Regions from separate parts of the Bacteroides sp. AF39-11AC genome, predicted to be linked through region 1. Evidence: riboswitches for the same ligand, from Rfam matches in the RefSeq annotation. Region 1 holds a riboswitch; the other holds the start of a gene.
What was found. Region 1 has a riboswitch for cobalamin ahead of DW036_RS06445 (GNAT family N-acetyltransferase). Riboswitches for the same ligand answer to the same signal wherever they lie in the genome.
Positions count from the first base shown of each region.

Region 1 (8,154 bases):
TTCATAACCCGTGGTTGGAATAATGCCATCTTGATTATAATAAGAACCCGAGAGATAAAAACTACTATTTTTAGAACCTCCAGCTACACTTACATTGGTATCCCAAGCACCGCCTTGTTGGAAGAAATCACCGATATTGTCATAAATGGGAGTACCATCCGTTATGGTCTCTCCCCAGGAGTTATAACTAAAGTCATTATAGGTCGTCCCGGTATATTTACCATCCGTATATTGGTCTTCAGCAAAACCTCTTTTATATCTATTCTGTACTTTAGGAAGATACTTAGCCCATTGGGTAATATATTTAGTGGAGAAATTTACCTCAACGGCACCTTCTTTTCCTTTTTTAGTAGTAATGATAACAACGCCCGCAGCAGCACGAGAACCATAAAGTGCGGCGGCAGCAGGACCTTTAAGGACTGACATATTCTCAATATCCTCCGGATTGATATCCATTACACGATTTGATTGCGTAGAAGACGTCGATGTACTACCATCAAAAGCAGAGTTACCAACCACTGTAGTAGAATTATCATAGATTACACCATCCACAACAAAAACCGGTTGATTATCACGTTCAAGCGAAGTACCGCCACGAAGGATGATTTGAGAACCTGAACCAGCAGCACCACCACTTTGCGTAATATTAACACCAGCAATCTTACCTGCCAAAGAGTTAATAGGGTTTACACTCTTATTTTTCATAAGTTCTTCTGCATTCACATCATCAATGGCATAACCTAAAGATTTTCTCTCTCTTTTAATACCCATTGCCGTTACAACAACTTCATTCAATGTTTGTGAATCATCCTGCATAGTCACTGCATAAGAAGAAGCATTTGTAACTTTAACCTCTACAGTTCTATAACCAACGAAAGATACTACTAATGTGTTACCCACTGAAACATCAACCGAAAAATCGCCATCAAGATTAGTCACAGCACCCGTACCGGTATCCTTTACCAATACGCTGGCACCAATGATCGGTTCACCTGTCGCATCTACGACCTTACCTGTGATTTTCTTTGCTTGTTGAGTACTTTGGGAACTTGGCGTAAGAAAATCATGCAGGAATATACTGGACACTTATTACTTATCACATTCTAAAAAGAATTTATTTATTTATTTTACTATTTACTTAATAGTCTGACATTTACTTTACAACACACGACAAATAAATAAATTCACCTATGAATTATATATTACCCAAAACAGATAATCTTATTTAATAGATTAATATTTCTTCGCCCTTTTAATTAATAATCTAACATTAATATTTCCCTTAATTAAGGGAAAACGATAGTCATATTTTCAGATATTATTCTTTAATTTCTACCATTCTCTATTTCCATTTTCAGAAATAATATATATAAAACATAAAATTCTCCATACATACAGTTATACGAATAATATCAAATAGACAGACAAACGATATCATATTACTAAATATAGTTACATATATCCTTATTTAAACATTAATATAATGCTAATATCAATATATTAAAATCAAATAAAGCTTCAAACGAGTCAATATATTATATATTGATACGATAATCTATAGTTTACTAAAGCATAAAAATAGATATTTTAATATTCACTTACATATTTTTAATACAACTCATTCGGTAAATATTAAATTTATTTATATATTTGCAAATAAATCCAAATTATAGAGCTTATGAAAAACAATTATTACTTATCATTAGTATTGCTTGCATTATTTGGGATATCTTCTCCATACTCAGCTAAAGCTTACAATGGAGGTTATGTGCCAAGTTCCCAAAGAACTTAACCTAATACTTTAAGAAACTCTTTGATGTATTTTTCGTCAACAGCTTTAAATTGCACATTCATTCAACAAGTTTTGCTTATTTTCCAATAGGCTGTATCTTCCTTCTCACATCCTTAGAAATCTCCAAAAACATGTAATTCAATTTCCCGGAATGTATTCCTTCTTCATTTTGCTTATACTTATTATTAGCGTATTGCTTAGACTTATCGAATGTTAGCCGTGACATTTGATTCTGTGATTTACCTACCATCGTTGAATCCAGCTTCTCATCCGGAAAGAAATCATCCAGATCCACATCTCCAATCATAGTAGTTTCAAGGAAGTTCATATTCTTGCGACCGGCATCCGTATAATACCCCACAAACATGTGTCCCGGAGTACGAACCAATATAGGTTCTATATTAATGGCACGAAGCAAGGAAGCAAACAGCACGCTACCATCCACACAGTTAATCTGCGAAGACTCCAGTGCATCATCGAACGTACGGACCCGCTGGGAAAAGACTACATTACTGGACAAACTGGTATTGGAAACGGAACTGTAACGGAAATTACGCTTTTGAAGCACATTCCATAAAGCATAGACTTGCTTGTCCACCACTTCAGCATTGCCACCCTGATAGCCCAAGAAACGATTGACAATGCGTGTATTCAGTGCTTCACGCAACAATTTGTCAATCATCGGATTCTCCTCATTAACGTATGCCGCAAAGAAAATTCCTGTATCATGAAACTTAGTCCCATTCGTAACATACCCCAACAAGCACTCATTAATGCTGCGGACAGAAAAAGTACGAACCCGCTGCCCCAAATCCTTATCATTCATTTCTACCTTTACAGCCACACTAACCGGTTCCGCCTGGTTATTATTCTTCAGCGCTTCGTAATTCCAGATAATATCGGGATAAATCGTATATTCCGTCCGTGGTTTAGCCAACACAAACTCTGATACGGAACGGGAAAAGAACGGAGTTTCAGAAACTTCAATACGTACCCTGCTATACGCCTTCCCCGAACGAATCCGGATAGAAATACAGGATTTAGAATTACCTACATATAAGGAATCAGCCGGAACTATGACTTGCGCATCCGTCGTCGCTACAGAAAGAATGCTGGAAGGAAAGATGTTGCCTCCCAACTCATCCGTTATCTCAAAACCGGAACGGAACGGAGCTGTATTCAGCCAAAAGGAACCTGCCACAACAATCACCAACAGACCCGTCAAGATAGAAATACGCCATTTATGACGCTGAAAATCAATACTTGCCAATTCCTTCATATTATTATATGTTTATCTTAAATACAAATTTACTGAAAAATCCTCGGATTTCTCACACTTCATGCCAGATTTAAAAGTCCGCTCCACATTTTGCTCCACATTTTTTTCTTGAGAGTCATTTTTAAGAATATTCTCCCCTCATTTCCTCTTCGCTGTATAATTGGTTCTTTCTCATAGCAAATTCGGTTTATTATCGTAAAATATATATTTCAACCGAATTTACCATATCTTCATTCCCTGCTATACAACTATCATTTTTTTGTTTCTTTGCATTGGATTGAATTTCTATTTTCATCCTGTAAAAGCAAAAATGTAACCAAATTGTAACACGTGTTTCACTTTCCCGTAACAAAAACACCGCACCTTTGTCGCTGAAAAGAAATAAAGTATAACTTTGTGGTAGGAGAATTTGTTTTGAATACCTCATATTAATTAGAAAAAGCAATGAACGATTATCGTATTTTAGTTGTAGACGATGAAGAGGACCTTTGCGAGATCCTGAAATTCAACCTTGAAAATGAAGGGTATGAAGTGGATATGGCCAACTCTGCCGAAGAGGCGTTGAAAATGGATATCGGTAGCTACAACCTGTTGCTGCTGGACGTGATGATGGGAGAAATATCCGGTTTCAAAATGGCCAGCTTACTGAAGAAAGATAAGCAGACCGCTCAGGTACCTATTATATTCATCACCGCCAAGGACACGGAAAATGATACGGTAACCGGTTTCAATCTGGGGGCCGATGACTACATCTCCAAACCTTTCTCGCTGCGTGAAGTCATTGCACGCGTCAAAGCTGTATTGCGCCGCACCCAACAAGGAGAACCCGAACGGGCACCTGAACAAATCAGCTACAAAACGTTAGTCATTGATATTGTGAAAAAGAAAGTAAGTATCGACGGGGAAGAAGCCCCTCTCACCAAAAAGGAATTTGAGATATTACTTTTACTCCTCCAGAGCAAAGGACGCGTATTCTCCCGCGAAGATATACTGGCACGGATATGGAGCGACGAGGTCTATGTACTGGACCGCACCATTGATGTGAATATCACCCGTTTGCGTAAGAAAATAGGTATTTATGGTAAATGCATCGTAACTCGCTTAGGATATGGATACTGCTTCGAAGCTGAATAATACCACACATTTCCTGTCGTTCAGCCGGAAGTTGTTTCTTTCGGTCATTTCACTGTTTCTGGTATTTGCCGGATGCTTCCTGGCATATCAATACCAGCGTGAAAAAGAATATAAGATAGATCTGCTGGATATACAGCTACAGGACTATAATGAACGGTTGCACCAGGAGCTTGCCCACATCCCGGACAGCTTATGGGATAGAACCTTGGAACAGTACCTGCAAAAGTACATCAAACAGGATCTACGTATTACGGTAGTTGATGTACAGGGTGACGTATTATATGACAGCTACGAAAATCAGAAGTTGGGCAATCATATCAATCGCCCGGAAGTGCAAAAGGCGCTGGCAGAAGGAAAAGGATATGACGTACGTCGTACTTCCGAAACAACGGGAGTGCCCTATTTCTATTCTGCCACACTCTATGAGGGCTACATCATACGTTCCGCCCTCCCCTATGACCTGAACCTTATACGACACCTTGCAGCAGACCAGCACTACATTTGGTTTACCGTCATCGTATCATTGCTATTAATATTCATCTTCTACAAATTCACCTCTAAACTGGGGACAGCCATCAATCAGCTACGTGAGTTTGCCAAACGTGCCGATAAGAATGAACCTGTGGAAACAGATATGCAATCCGCCTTTCCGCACAACGAACTGGGAGAGATTTCGCAACATATCATCCAGATATACAAGCGATTGCGAGAAACAAAAGAGGCGCTATACATTGAACGGGAGAAACTGATCACCCACTTACAAACCTCGCATGAAGGATTGGGCGTATTCAATAAAGACAAGAAAGAAATCCTGGTCAACAACCTGTTCACACAGTACAGCAACCTGATTTCGGACTCCAACCTGCAAACAACGGAGGAAATATTCTCCATCAATGAGTTCCAGAAAATCACGGATTTCATCAACAAGACTCCCAAGCGTCCGGGAAAGGAAGAAAAGCGTATGTCTATCAACATCAATAAGAATGGACGTATGTTTATTGTGGAATGCATCATATTCCAGGACTTAAGCTTCGAGATATCCATCAACGACGTCACCCAGGAAGAAGAGCAGATCCGCCTGAAACGCCAGCTGACGCAGAACATCGCACATGAACTGAAGACCCCGGTCAGCAGCATACAGGGATATCTGGAAACCATCGTCAACAATGAAAACATTTCCCGGGAGAAGATGCAGACATTCCTGGAGCGATGCTACGCCCAAAGCAACCGGTTGAGCCGACTGCTACGCGACATCTCCGTATTAACGCGTATGGACGAAGCCGCCAACATGATCGACATGGAGAAAGTAGACATCAGTCTGCTGGTAGGCAATATTATAAACGAGGTAGCCCTGGAACTGGAAGAAAAGCATATCACCGTAGTCAACTCCCTAAAGCCGAAGATACAACTACGGGGAAACTACTCCCTGCTATACTCCATTTTCCGCAACCTGATGGACAATGCCATTGCCTATGCAGGCACGGATATATGTATCAACATCAGCTGTTTCCGCGAGGACGAGAATTTCTACTATTTCAGTTTTGCCGATACCGGCGTAGGTGTCTCTCCCGAACATCTGAACCGCTTATTCGAACGCTTCTACCGGGTAGATAAAGGACGTTCACGCAAACTGGGTGGCACAGGATTGGGATTGGCTATCGTAAAGAACTCGGTAATCATCCATGGAGGTACCATTTCGGCCAAGAACAACCAGGGTGGCGGATTGGAATTCGTATTCACACTGGCAAAGGAAAAATAATCACTTATCACTAACCACTAATCACTTTTTTCCTTATCTTTGCAATGCATTGGTTTACTGTCTTTGTTCGGAGACGGTAATTAAAAGGGAATCAGGTGCAAATCCTGAACAGTCCCGCTGCTGTAAGTTTCATGATAGGTTGCAGGCAAACTACCAATAGCCACTGGAAGTCCGCTTCCGGGAAGGCGCCTGGCAACAGAAACAAGTCAGAAGACCTGCCATGCACTGTTTTTATCACTGCTTTCGAGGAAAAAGCGTTGAGTCTAATGAAACGGGCAAATCGTCCCATCATTTCATTCATCCACTCTGCTTCAAAGAAAGTAAGGAACAATAAACTCTGCCAAGTTTATTTGAATGGTGTCCGGTCGAAGGGATTTCGCCCGGACATTTTATTCTGTAGCTTTCCCAAAACAAATTTTATTATCCGTATGTTATAACATACAGTAAACGATTAATACGAAGAGTTATGGAAGCAGATTATGAACTGATCGACAATGAAGAACGTCACCAATATGAGTTCCATGTCGAGAAATATACTCCAAAGATTGAGTACATGAAATCAACGAATGGAGAGATTTACCTGACACACACCGAAGTGCCCACTCAACTGGGTGGTAAAGGCATCGGCAGCCAGTTAGTAGAAAAAACATTAAAAGATATAGAAAAACAAGGACTTAGATTAGTACCTCTCTGCCCGTTTGTAGCGGGATACATTCACAAACATCCTGAATGGAAAAGAATTGTAATGAAAGGTATTCACATTCAATAATAAACAGTTATGAATATAAAGAAAGAATATACGAACGGGGAAGTGACCATTATCTGGCAACCCGGACTGTGCCAACATGCAGGCATTTGTACCAAGACCCTTCCGAATGTGTATCATCCGAAAGAAAAACCGTGGATAACGGCTGAAAACGCAACGACGGAAGAATTGATTGCTCAAATCAAGAAATGCCCGTCGGGAGCATTAAGTTACAGAATGAATAACGAGAAAGAAGATAAATAAAAGAAATGAGGTTACCCCTTCAACCTATGAACCCGGGCAACCTCATTGATATTATGAAAAAGAAAGTGATTATGTACGTTCCAATTGAACAGTGAAATGACGCATCAGGGGAGCCTCCCAAGCAATGCGGACTCCATTTGTAATGCTTTCACGACGGTCAAAAACATTTTTCAGCGCCACCGCTATCACATTCATGTGATTATCCGTATAGACGCGGCGGGGAATAGCCAGGCGCAATAAATCCAATCCGGTAAAACGGTTCTCACGGGTAACCGGATCACGGTCCGCCAGGATATAGCCGATTTCACATCCTCTGATACCAGCTTCAAGATATAGCTCAACCGTTAGAGTCTGTGCCGGAAATTCATTCTTCGGTACATGCGTCAGCACCTTCGTTGCATCCACAAAAATGGCATGTCCGCCTGCAGGACGCTGATAAGGAATACCATATTCATCCAACTTCTTTGCCAGATATTCCACCTGCCGGATGCGGGTTTCCAGATTATCAAATTCCGTATTCTCATCCAGCCCTGTGGCAAGTGCATTCATGTCACGACCATTCATACCACCGTAAGTAAGATACCCTTCATATTGCACGCAAAAGCCTTTGGCACCTTCGTACCAATCTTTTTTTCGTGTAGCAATAAAGCCTCCCATATTGACGATACCGTCTTTCTTGGCGCTCATAGTCATACCGTCAGCCAGATCAAACATTTCTTTAGTAATTTCCTTTATCGTTTTACCACTGTAGCCCTCTTCACGCATTTTGATGAAGTAAGCGTTTTCTGCGAAACGCGCGGAGTCAAACAATACAGGTTTATTATACTTATCCGCAAGAGCACGGACTTCACGAAGGTTCTGCATGGATACGGGCTGTCCGCCGGCCGTGTTGTTCGTAATGGTAACGATGATAAACGGTATACGGTCACCATGCTCCTGCAACGCTTTTTCCAGTTTCACTGGATCTACATTGCCTTTAAAAGGTATTTCCAACTGGGTATTTTTCGCTTCATCAATAGTACAATCCAAAGCAATGGCCTTCCGGCCCTCAATATGCCCCTTTGTGGTATCAAAGTGAGAGTTGCCCGGAACGATATCCCCCTCGTGCACCAGATAGGAGAAAAGGACATTCTCGGCAGCACGCCCCTGGTGGGTGGGAATGACATATTCAAAACCAGTCA
Region 1 covers NZ_QROH01000003.1:183,787-191,940, forward strand. Annotated here, with positions in the region: gene DW036_RS06420 (SusC/RagA family TonB-linked outer membrane protein) at 1-1,086, opposite strand, end outside; gene DW036_RS06425 (hypothetical protein) at 1,869-3,071, opposite strand; gene DW036_RS06435 (response regulator transcription factor) at 3,516-4,205, shown strand; gene DW036_RS06440 (cell wall metabolism sensor histidine kinase WalK) at 4,180-5,964, shown strand; cobalamin riboswitch at 5,998-6,202, shown strand; gene DW036_RS06445 (GNAT family N-acetyltransferase) at 6,431-6,733, shown strand; gene DW036_RS06450 ((4Fe-4S)-binding protein) at 6,743-6,973, shown strand; gene DW036_RS06455 (tryptophanase) at 7,043-8,154, opposite strand, start outside.

Region 2 (8,154 bases), on a different contig from region 1:
AGAAGGGTAAAAGCTTCGATCTTACCGTACGTGTACGTGATGATCTTCGCGACGAAATGGAAAAGATACGCAACTTGATGATAGATACCAGTGACGGAAAGAAAATACCTTTGAACTACATCGCAGAAGTGCGTTCTGCCATGGGACCGAATACGATCAGCCGCGAGAACGTGAAACGTAAAATCGTGATCTCTGCCAATGTTGCCGACCGTGACCTGCGCAGTGTGGTGAATGATATTCAGGCCCGTGTGGACAAGGATATCAAATTGCCCGAAGGGTATCACCTGGAATACGGTGGCCAATTTGAGAGTGAACAGGCAGCAAGCCGCACCTTGTTACTCACATCATTGATGAGTATTGCGGTGATCTTCTTACTGCTTTACCATGAATTCCGCAGTGTCAAAGAAAGTGCAATTATACTTATCAACCTGCCATTGGCATTGATCGGTGGTGTGTTTGCTTTGTTGATGACAACGGGAGAAGTGAGTATTCCGGCTATTATCGGCTTTATTTCACTGTTCGGTATCGCTACTCGAAATGGTATGTTGCTGATCAGCCACTACAACCATTTACAACAGGAAGAGGGACTGAATGTGTACGACAGTGTAATCCGTGGCTCAATGGACCGTTTGAATCCGATTCTGATGACAGCATTGTCTTCTGCTCTCGCTCTTATTCCATTGGCACTGGGAGGTGACTTGCCGGGTAATGAAATTCAAAGTCCGATGGCGAAAGTTATCCTTGGCGGTCTCTTAACTTCCACATTCCTGAACGGTTTCATCATTCCGATTGTTTATCTGATGATGCACCTCAAAAAACAACCATTAACAATATCAAATAATGAAACGAATTCTCATATTTAGTTTTATCACTTTTTTCCTATATGCGGGAATGCGTGCCCAATCGGTCGGCATAGACGAAGTGTTGCACCGCATTGAGGCAAACAATAAGGAGTTGCAGGCCAATGCGCAACTCATCACTTCACAGAAATTGGAGAACAAGTCGGAGAACAACTTGCCTGATCCCACTCTCTCGTATGCCCATCTGTGGGGTTCGGAAGATAAGAGCGAAACAATAGGTGAACTTGTTGTTTCCCAGAGCTTTGATTTCCCGACCTTATACGCTACACGCGGAAAAGTAAACCGACTCAAAACAGGTGCGCTTGATGCACAGTCTGCCGCTTTCCGTCAACAACTGTTGTTGCAAGCTAAGGAGCTTTGTTTCGACATCATCATGTTGCAACATCAGCAAGTGATTCTGAATGAACGTATGAAACAGGCTGAGGAACTCTCTGCATACTATAAGAAACGTCTGGAAACAGGTGATGCCAATGTATTGGAAACAAACAAGATCAATCTGGAATTACTGAATGTACGTACAGAGTTCCGTGCCAATCAGACTGCGCTTGATAACGCCTGGAAATCTCTCCTTGCACTCAACGGAGACCAGTCTTTGCAAGATAATGAGCTGAGCAGTTTTCGCTCCATTAGCGACTATCCATTGCCGCTTCTTCCTACCAACTATGAACAGTTACGTTCGGAAGTGTTGGCAGCCGATCAGACTTTGCTGTCATTAAGCAGTGAAAGTGCTGCCGCCCGCAAACAGATATCTGCAAGCAAACAAGGCTGGTTGCCTAAATTGGAACTTGGATATCGCCGTAATACGGAGTCCGGTACTCCATTCAATGGAGTTGTAGTAGGCTTTTCCTTCCCGCTGTTTGAAAATCGCAATAAGGTTAAAATAGCCAAAGCGCAATCTCTGAACCTCGATTATCAGAAAGAGAACGCTGCTTTCCAAGCCGAAGCAACCTTGGCAAAGCTATACAGCGAAGCACAATCATTGCAGACTTCCATCCAGGAGTACAGGGAGGCATTCAGTTCACAACAAGATCTTGCATTGCTGAAACAAGCCCTTACCGGTGGACAAATCAGTGTGATAGAATATTTTGTAGAAGTTTCTGTGATTTATCAAAGTAAGCAGAATCTGCTTCAACTGGAAAATCAGTATCAGAAGGTGATGGCACAGATATACAAGAGTAAATTATAAAGCTCAGTAGAAGACTGGAATATAACAAACTTCCAGTCTTCTATTTATCTTTCAAATATTTTGTTATCCATTTGAATCTCTCTATCTTTGTTCCAAAACAATACAAGAGATGGATAGGAAACTCATTATACGCAATTTTGGTGCTATCAAATCAGCAAGTATATGCTTGAAAGATTATAATATATTTATTGGAGAACAAGGCTCCGGTAAAAGTACAATAGCCAAGCTAATTACTATTTTTGAAGGTTATACGATCAATCGTATCGGTGATTTTCAACAAAGTCTATTGTCTTTATTTGAAGAGCACAACATTGCATCCTATTTTAACGAAGATACTTATATACACTTCACTTGGGAAAGCGGTACCATATATTATGAAGATAATAGATTCGCTTGTGAAGTTCCAGAATCCAAAGAAATATCTACTATAGCGAACCTCTACATACCGGCAGAGCGTTTCTTTGTAAGTACATTCTCTCGTTCCATCGCTACATTAGTGCTCAACAAAGCCCCAATACCCCAAACCTTATTGAACTTTGCCTCTATCTATGAGAAAGCAAAGAATAAATATCCGAATTATAACATCTCTATTTTTGATATGTTATTTCAGACCGATAAATCAAACGAAACTCTATATCTGAAAGAGAGTCGCAAAACAATCCCCTTTAAAGATGCTTCTTCAGGAATCCAGTCTGTCATACCACTATTAATGGTACTTGACTATGCTGTTGATGAAAAAGAGTATAATCGGTTTGTAATAGAAGAACCAGAACTCAATCTCTTCCCTCAGACTCAGGTAAAACTGCTTCAGCAAATAGTCCGCAAATGTTCAAAAGTCACTTTGACCACTCATAGTCCATATCTTTTATCAGCATTCAATAATCTGATAGAAGCCCACAATGCGTTAATTAGCAACCCGTCTAAAGCAGAAGAAATATATAAACTCGTACCGAAAGAATGTATCCTAAACTTTGAAAACGTAGGAGCATACAAAATAGAAAATGGCAAAGTGGTATCCATCTTAGATGAGGAATATCGTCTAATTATAGCTGACCAGATAGACTCTGTCGCCGACCTCATGCGATTGAACAATTAGAAGCAACTATTAAGCAATTGTCATCTTCTGCAAGTTTACAAAGGACAGCGATAATTGTTAGTAGCCGGCATCCAAGCAATGATACCTCTATACAGCGGGCAAAGGCATTGTTCAAGAAGAAATACAAGGTTGATCTGATTTCTAAGAATATAAGGTTGGAAATACAACTATAGTTTCGTAATCTTTCCCATAAATAAGATGGCTCCCGTACTCTTTTCCTTAATCATAAAAGCAAAAGGACGATTCACAAAGAAAGGAACAGGAGAAGACGGACCGGCAGAAGTTTCAAACATTCCTCCTATAGTAACCGCAGCCGCTTCGGTACCTTCCTCATCCACATTTATATAGGTGAATTGTTGTAAAAGACCGATATATAGCTCTGCACCGGACATATTGGCAAACTTTGCTTTACGAGCATCGAAAGCATCTTTCATCCCCATAGCTATCATGTCCTCTTCCAGCTTTTTGTCATATTCTACTTTAAAACGAGGAAGTTTAATTTGTAACTCTCTTCCTGTCATATTCTTACTCCACAGTTTCCAGTTTTCGTAATTCAGGCCGGATAAGCTTTCATCCAAGGTCTTATCTCCGGATGGCAACAGTATCACCATACTAAAAGCTTCATTGCCATAGGGTAATTCCGCAATAGAGAAATCATCAGTCTGGGTGTAATTGAACGTTGCGGTCTGGTTCATCATAGCTACTTCCTTCTGACTGCCGTCAGCATTGGTAAAGTTATCCTGTCCAGTAGCCGACTTATCAAACTGGCTTTTCCAGATACCTTTAAAATAGAGTGCATTAATCAGATACATACGAGCATCCGCAGGTATTTCCTGAATAACCTCCTTTATACAATTATTAGTCTTATTGGCGCACCATTGATTTATCACATCTTTGGCTGTCGGAGATGTGAAATCAAGTTCTTGCACCTGGGCATCGTACATTTTCTTATTCACATCAACAAAAGAGTCGTACACCTTAAAACCTTCCTTTATCCAGATAGAATTAGCTATTCCGAGTTGAGTCGTATTGTCCAGATTCAACAAAGCCGAAGTTAATTTTTGATTATAGTTGTTCAGATCATCAAGAGAGAAAGTAGTAGCAGGGAATCCTAATACATCCTGCATCTCAGCAAGCGTATTATCAGTAGCCCCATTCGTAATCATGGATAAGCAAAGTGATGCACTCAATGGAGACACAAAAACATTCGGTTTTTCTTTTTCGGTACTGCACACCTGATCGAAGAAACGGAAAGCAAAGTCTGTACCTTTGTCCATAAAATCTTGTTCCGCACGGGTAAGATTGATGTCTTGACGTGGTTTAGGTTCCAGTTGAGAAGGATTCTCATCATTCTGACAGGCTGCAAGGATACTGAGTAGGCTTAGTGCAGCAATAGTTTTCTTTAGCATAAGCATTATAATATTAGTTTTCCATTAAGTTACTCTGTTAGAATAAATGCATAAATTTATAAAATACTGCACTACATCACAAATAAAACATAAATCTTTCCTATCTTTGCTCCCGGTTTTGTTGGAGGATGCCTTTCGGTATACTCCATGAAAAGGGAATTGGGTGTGACTCCCAAACAGTCCCGCTGCTGTGAACTCATATTAAAGGATTTACCAATCACTTGTGCCACTGCCAATATTCGTATGGCGGGAAGGCGGCAAATCCGGAGTAAGTCAGAAGACCTGCAAAACCATCATTACTTATGCCTTCGAGGAAAGGGCATGAGGTGTATATAGTTTTATAGCATTCTACTTATGATAAGAGATAATCTATGCCGGTATATGTGGCTACGATTCTGTTTATGTTGTCTTATACCGTTGCTCTGCATTAATCTGCAAGCGCAACAGGTAGGAGATTCCATTACCGGAAAGGTGCATACCATTCCGGAAGTGGGAATAAAAGGTCGGCGTGTACCACAGCGCATATCTGTAGCGATGCCCATACAAGTACTTGAAAAGAACGAATTGGAAAACCTCGGACTTCAGAATATAGCTGATGCTGTTCGCCGTTTTGCCGGAGCCAATGTAAAAGATTACGGTGGCATAGGAGGATTAAAGACTGTTTCCGTCCGAAGCCTTGGTGCTACACACACAGCAGTAGCCTACGACGGAGTGGCTGTGAGCAATACCCAAGCGGGACAAATAGATATAGGACGTTTCGCATTGGATGATATAGACATGCTATCTCTGTCTGTTGGGCAAAACCATGATTTGCTGCAACCTGCACGGCTTTTCGCTTCAGCAGGAATACTGTCCATCTATAGCAAAAATCCTTTAGAAGGAACAGACAAAGCATACACTTTCAAAGGACAAATAAAAAGTGGATCCTTTGGCTTAGTAAATCCTTCTCTCACATGGGGGCAACGTATAGCACAACGAACCTGTTATACCTTTAATGGGAATTACCTACGAGCAGATGGTAATTATCCTTTTAAATTAATAAACGGCAAATATACTACGAATGAAAAAAGAAAAAATACTGATATAAAATCATGGCACACAGAAGCTAACCTGTTTCACACATTGAGAGATAGCAGCCAACTGAACATAAAAGCATATTATTTCGATTCGGAACGTGGATTGCCGGGTTCAGTAATTCTCTACAATGATCGAGCCAATGAACGTTTATGGGACAGAAATATCTTCATACAAGCCCGATACCTAAAAGAGATCACTTCGGAATGGACCTTGCAAGGTCAAGCTAAATATAACTATTCGTGGAATAAATATGAAGACACGGACGTGAAATATGAAGGAGGCAAACAAACAGACATTAACAAGCAGCAAGAATATTATCTATCAGCTACTATACAATGGCAGCCTTGCAGTACATTTTCTACTTCATGGGCAAATGACCTTGTACTTAATACACTGGATAATAATTTGCCCAACAATCCTAATCCCACACGATATACATGGCTATCTGCATTTAATTTACGCTATCAATGGAAAGGACTTACAGCCACAGGAACATTAGTACATACGCTGATTGCCGAGGATGTGAAATCAGGTAAACGTCCTGATAATCGTTCTCGTTTCAGTCCTGCCCTTTCATTTATATATCGCCCCTGGAAGAAGCACTCCCTATTTCTGCGATTAATGTACAAAGACACTTTCCGCGTACCAACTTTCAATGACCTTTATTATCAGCGTATGGGCAATACTGACCTACGCCCTGAAAAGGCACGCGAATACAATGTAGGTATTACTTGGAGCGGCACTCCATTCTCTTTCACTAATTACGTAATGCTGACCGTTGATGGATATTATAATGAAGTAAATGATAAAATTGTCGCCCTACCTACCACTTATGTCTGGAAGATGATGAATTTTGGGAAAGTACATATCACCGGGGCAGATATAACTTTACGTACCTCTATCCCTATTCACCGTAACATTGATTTATCAATAACAGGCAATTATACCTATCAGAAAGCTATTGACGTAACTTCATCAAGCAGTAAGAATTATAAAGACCAGATTCCTTATACCCCTCTACATAGTGGCAATGCTTCCATACTTGCAGAAACCTCCTGGATAAATATAGGTTATGCCTTAACTTGTGTGAGCGACCGATACAGCCTGCCACAGAACATACAGGAAAATCGCATTGATGGATATACGGAGCATACCCTGTCAGCATCCCGCGCATTCCAACTGAGAAAATGCAGACTTCGCCTCCAGGCCGAACTAATAAACCTGACAAATAAACAATATGATATTATCAAATATTACCCAATGCCGGGACGTTCATTTCGGATAACGGGTAGCATACTTTTTTAATTAATTACAATCTAAAAAAACAAAACATGAAAGTAAGAAGCTTATTATTCAGTACTCTTTGTATGCTCGCAATCTCTGTAACATTCACCTCTTGTAGCGATGATGACGATGACCCATGGAACGATGAAGGTACTAAAGTAGAATTACCACAACGACGAATGTTCATCCTGAATGAAGGAAAAGCTGATAACAACAATGCAGGCATTGCCTTTTATGCCCCTAATAAAGATGCTAATGACAGCAATAATAATTTTATTGCCAACATCTATTTTAAGCAAAATGAAAAACAGTTGGGAGACACTGGCCAGGATATATTAGAATATGAGGACAATATTTATGTCATTGTGTCCGGCTCAAGCCTATTGCTGAAACTGAACGCCGCAGCAGTGGAAGAAGCACGCCTTTCATTCAGTAGTTCTGATGGTCAACCACGATACATGGCAGCTAAAGACGGCAAAATCTACGTTACACTTTGGAGCGGAAAGGTTGCACGTATTGATTCTCGCACTATGAAAATAGAAGCTTATGTCGACGTCAATGCCAACCCGGAACAGATTGTTGAAAATGAAGGCAAACTATATGTAGCGAATTCCGGATATGGGGAAGGAACAGATGTTTCTGTAATCGACCTGAATACTTTCAAAAAAGAGAAAGATATACCCGTTGTAAAAAATCCCAATCGCATACTTGAATCAAATGATGAAGTCTACCTTTTATCATGGGGTATCTGGACCAATGTATTGGGTGAAGGCTACACTTTCCAGCGCATAAAATCAGATGATACTGTAGAATCAATAGCAGTAGCATCAGCTTTTGCAGAACATGATGATACGATTTATCTCATTTATTCTGACTGGAAAAGTGACGGATACGAACATAGTTTTTCCACTTACAATACAAAAGCACATAAACTTACTGAAGGAAATTTCTTAAAGAATGCCCCTCAGGAATTGTTATCATCAAGTATATATGGTTTTAATATCGACCCTGAAACGGGAGAATTCTATATCAGTACTTCTGACTATGTTTCCAATGGTGATATTTACCGTTTTAAGAAAGATGGAACTTTTGCTGAAAAGTTTGATTGTGGAGGTATCAACCCTAACAAAATGATTTTCTTATAATGAAACAAATTTCTTTCTTTATACTCCTTTGGGTGACAGTGTTACTTCTTTCCGCCTGCGGCGGAAAGAGCAGCACTACTTCCGGTTCTGCACAAGG
Region 2 covers NZ_QROH01000004.1:538,943-547,096, reverse strand. Annotated here, with positions in the region: gene DW036_RS10565 (efflux RND transporter permease subunit) at 1-863, shown strand, start outside; gene DW036_RS10560 (TolC family protein) at 841-2,046, shown strand; gene DW036_RS10555 (AAA family ATPase) at 2,156-3,142, shown strand; gene DW036_RS10550 (serpin family protein) at 3,310-4,551, opposite strand; cobalamin riboswitch at 4,653-4,856, shown strand; gene DW036_RS10545 (TonB-dependent siderophore receptor) at 4,906-6,933, shown strand; gene DW036_RS10540 (YncE family protein) at 6,960-8,057, shown strand; gene DW036_RS10535 (ABC transporter substrate-binding protein) at 8,057-8,154, shown strand, end outside.
Region 2: linked by a shared signal. The riboswitch ahead of DW036_RS10545 (TonB-dependent siderophore receptor) and the one ahead of DW036_RS06445 (GNAT family N-acetyltransferase) in region 1 are both predicted to bind cobalamin.